One region of the Alteromonas sp. ABD4_190 genome, then DNA from elsewhere that is predicted to be linked to it. Evidence: predicted binding sites of a transcription regulator. Region 1 holds the regulator's gene; the other holds the start of a gene.
The links. Region 1 encodes FNR, which switches genes on or off when oxygen is low (the NO sensors DNR and NnrR bind a similar motif). Its sites were predicted from a motif close to TTGATCTAGATCAA; they were not measured.
Positions count from the first base shown of each region.

Region 2: a site for FNR is predicted at 932-945, ahead of trhP (prephenate-dependent tRNA uridine(34) hydroxylase TrhP). Genes of this name have one in related genera too.

Region 1 is NZ_JBSWWN010000002.1:8,689-10,895, forward strand. Features, by position in the region: gene uspE (universal stress protein UspE) at 1-533, opposite strand, end outside; gene fnr (fumarate/nitrate reduction transcriptional regulator Fnr) at 811-1,551, opposite strand; gene ACXAFM_RS17660 (sulfite exporter TauE/SafE family protein) at 1,597-2,207, opposite strand, start outside.
Region 2 is NZ_JBSWWN010000001.1:208,371-210,577, forward strand. Features, by position in the region: gene ACXAFM_RS01025 (zinc-dependent metalloprotease) at 1-757, opposite strand, end outside; gene trhP (prephenate-dependent tRNA uridine(34) hydroxylase TrhP) at 1,033-2,207, shown strand, end outside.

The DNA of each region.
Region 1 (2,207 bases):
GCGATGATCGTAAGCTTGTCGTTTAACGCAGCATGCTCGTCATCTTCGCTGCCTACGTTTACTGCAGCTATAATTTCACCGCCTTCTGGCCAGTCGTGTTCTTTAACGAGCAGTACAGGGCGTGGGCACTTGCGCATTAGATGCCAGTCTGTAGGGGTAAAGATCACTGAGGCAAGGTCGTCATGTTTTTTAGTGGCTTTTACCACTAAGTCAATTTGGTTATTAAGGGCGTAATAAATAATCGACTCATAAGTACGGTTGTTCCACTCAACCACAATATCGGTCTCTGAAAAGCCTTGTTCTTTTAGCTGGGCAGATAACCATTTGGCGTGCTCTTTTGTAACGGCATCGCGCATTGATTCACGTTCGTCGGGGCTAAGCATGGTTGTCATATCGTAAGACAAATCATATACCACCATCATAGCGGTAACCGTGGCGCCGGTTTTTGACGCAAGTTCATAGGCACGGCTTAGGGCAGGCTGGTTGTCACGTTCCGCGTCCACCACGGCAAGAATTCGTTTACACTCAATCATAACGTCTCCTCAACTACAAAGCTTTGTATGGCTGTCGACATCGATATTGTTTCAAAACCGTTTACATTAACTATAAACGACATTTAGAAAAACGTGAGTTGTTTTCGATCAAGGATTAAATAATTCGTTGATAAAAAAAGGGCCAATTCGAATGTTACGGGAGCTTTAACGCACAATGGATGGATATCGTGTAACCCAGTGAGGGAATACAGTGAAACTTTAAAGGTTAAAACTAAAAAGCGCGCATGTAGCGCGCTAAAGATACCAGAAGAATAAATTAACCGTTACAGACTACGCTAGGGCCATTTAACGCCTCTAACTTGGTATTTAACCGATCAAAATCCAAAATAGAGATCAATTTACCGTCAACCTTGATAATGTTTTCCTTCTGAAAACGGCTCAGTAAACGGCTAATGGTTTCTATCGTTAAGCCTAAATAGTTTCCAATTTCGTTGCGCGTCATGGTTAAGTGGAATTCTCTATGGGAAAAGCCGCGTTCCTCAAAGCGCTGAGAAAGATGTGAGATAAAATATAATAAACGCTCTTCTGCAGTACGCTTGTTTAAAAGCATGATCATGTCGTGATCTTGTTTTATTTCAGCGCTCATGAAGCTCATGATCTGGTGGCGCAGCTTTGGAAATTGCACTGACATTTCGTCGAGAGTCTCGTAGGGAAGCTCACACACCATGGCTGTTTCTAGCGCAGAGGTGTAGCTTTGGTGTTTGTTCTCTCTTAATGCATCGAAACCGATAATGTCACCAGGAAAGTGGAAACCGGTAATCTGTTCTTCACCTTCGGTATTAGTCACAAATGATTTGAATGAACCGGTTCTCACTGCAAATAGAGAACGGAATTTATCACCAGTTTGAATCAGCGTGTCACCTTTATGAAGCGGCTTCTTGCGTTCAATAATATCGTCAAGAGATTCGATTTCTGTTTTGTTTAACGCCACCGGTAAACACAGGTGACTGAAACTACAGTTTTGACAGTGAATAGAAAATTGGCTTCCTTTGCTCATAATGCACGCTCTGTAAAAGAATACCCGACAATAATACACCCATTTTTAAACGATTGCGCTATGAATAAGATAAGCGGCATATATGGCCATTATTCCTGCAATAATTTGTCTAACATGGTTATGTTGAAAACATCGAACTATATACTGGCTACCAGCGCTTGCGGCGAGCAAGGTGGGTAATGTACCTAAACCGAAGAAGAACATAATAGCAGCGCCTTCTAGCGCATTCCCCGCCGCGAGAGACCAGGTAAGTGTGGAATACACCAACCCGCAAGGAAGCCAACCCCAAATAAAACCATAGGGAATAGCGCTAAAAGGGGTTTTAAAAGGTAAAAAACGCTTAGATAATGGCTGCAGTTTGGAAAATAAACCTTTTCCTGCGTTTTCCAACACCGTTAAACCCGTCCACCATTTGCCTAAATAACAGGCCAGCAACAACAGCATAAGGCCGCTTAGCAAGGATAGGGCATAGTTGGCAAGGGGCACGTAGTCGGCGGCTATTTTGCCAAGCGCCCCGGTTATTGCTCCGGCGATGGTGTAGCTCACTATACGTCCCATGTTATAGGCAAGGGTATAGGGTAGTGCTGAAGCGCCTTTAGGCGATACCATCCTTAGCGCAGCGACAATTCCACCGCACATTCCCACACAGTGAACTC
Region 2 (2,207 bases), on a different contig from region 1:
TAGGCGTATAGTTGTCGTCAGGCAGTGCCACAAAGGAATGATGTAAGTGCACCGACACGCTTTCTGGGTCGGGGGTAACTTGCTGAACGTATTCACCCGGCTTTTTGCCAGCAAAAGTAACTAACGCTTCTAGCTCAGTGTTCTTTTCAAAGGCTTTGGTTTTAGGTAAGTATACCCCGCTTCGCATTTTATCTACGCTAAAGCTACCTTGATTGGTGCGCGCCATGCGGTTACCGATACCGTGAATATCACTTAATAAAAAAGGCGTGTAATCGATAAGGCTGGCGTTATCGCTTTTCGCTACCAGCATAAAACCTGCAATAACCGAATCAGCAAACGCTTCATCAATGCTTTGCTTTTCAGCGTCGCTGCCGTGGGCCGCTCGATATTTGGTGTTATGCTGCTTTAATAAAACCTTGTTACCAAACTTTACGAAGCTTACCAAACGGGTTTCGCCAAGCTGTCCGCGATCGAGGCCAATGTCGTTCGAGCCTACACCGTAGGGCAAGCTGCTTTGAAACAAATATTCGGCGTTACCTGTTGGCACCGCTAAATACACTTTGTCACTTTCATCGTCATAGTAAACAGGAATTAGACCGTCTTTTTTGGTCATATCGCTAGTGAATTCACCAATGCTTGGCAGCGCGGCCCAAGCTGAAGACGTAGACACAACAAACAATACCGTAATCGCAATAACCGATTTGCCGGAGGCTTTTATTTGTCGCGCCGCTTTATGAAAAATGTTCAATTGCAGCATGCAGTTAGTCCTTATTATTGTGAATTTCTAGCCTACCCTACCTGGCGGCTTTTGCCCATGGTGATTCGTCGTTTTAGTGCGTCAATTAAGGTGATTGATTATTTTGCTATAAGTTCTCACTACATTTGTCTTAGTGCAATTGCCTTGCTGCTCAGTCTAATATGCAGAAATAATTTGATCTCCATCAACCCCTTGCCTGATTTGCCTTGAGGGCCTCACGGTGTACTTATAGAATCCGCCGCCTTGTTAAAGGCGTCTAGTAGCGGTTTTTATATATGACTTCAAACACTTCTTCTCGTAACAGTTCTTCAATTCAATGTGAAGATTCAGCGTTAAAACTTTCCGACCAAACGTTTAACGCACCAGAATTACTTGCTCCGGCAGGTAGCTTGCGCAATATGCGTTACGCTTTTGCCTATGGAGCAGACGCTGTTTATGCTGGTCAACCCCGCTACTCGCTACGCGTGAGAAATAACGAATTTAGCCTCGAAAACTTAGCGATAGGTATAGAAGAAGCGCATGCCCTAGGCAAGAAATTCTACGTGGTGAGTAATATTGCCCCTCACAACAGCAAGCTTGGCACTTACCTTAATGATATTGCGCCGGTAATTGCTATGAAACCTGACGCGCTAATTATGTCAGATCCCGGACTAATTATGATGGTGCGCGATGCATTCCCTCACATGCCAATTCATTTAAGTGTTCAGGCCAATGCTGTGAACTACGCCACGGTGAAGTTTTGGCAGAAACAAGGCATTGAGCGCGTTATTTTATCGAGAGAACTTTCACTTGAGGAAATTGAAACAATCCGCGAGCAAGTGCCAGACATGGAATTAGAAGTGTTTGTTCATGGCGCGCTTTGCATGGCGTACTCCGGGCGCTGTTTATTGTCTGGCTACATGAATAAACGAGATCCTAACCAAGGCACTTGTACCAATGCTTGTCGTTGGTCTTATGATGTTAAGGCGGGAAGCGAAAACGAAATCGGTGATATCGTTCAAGCCACCGAAATTGATAAAGCCGTTTCGGCACCTCAAACGGTCATTCCCACCCTTGGTGAAGGCGCGCCAACTACTCATGCATTTATGTTAGAGGAAAAAGAAAAGCCCGGCGAATTGATGCCTGCCTTTGAAGACGAACATGGCACTTATATTATGAATTCAAAAGACTTGCGTGCCGTTCAGCATGTCGACCGTCTAACCAAAATGGGCGTGCATAGCTTAAAAATAGAAGGCCGCACAAAATCACACTACTACTGCGCTCGAACAGCGCAAGTTTATCGCAAAGCCATTGACGACGCAGTAGCAGGTAAACCCTTCGACAACTCGTTAATGGGAAGCTTGGAAACCTTGGCTCATCGAGGTTATACGGAAGGTTTCCTGCGTCGTCACTCACACCAAACGTATCAGAACTACGAATACGGGCATTCTGTCAGCGATAAACAGCAATT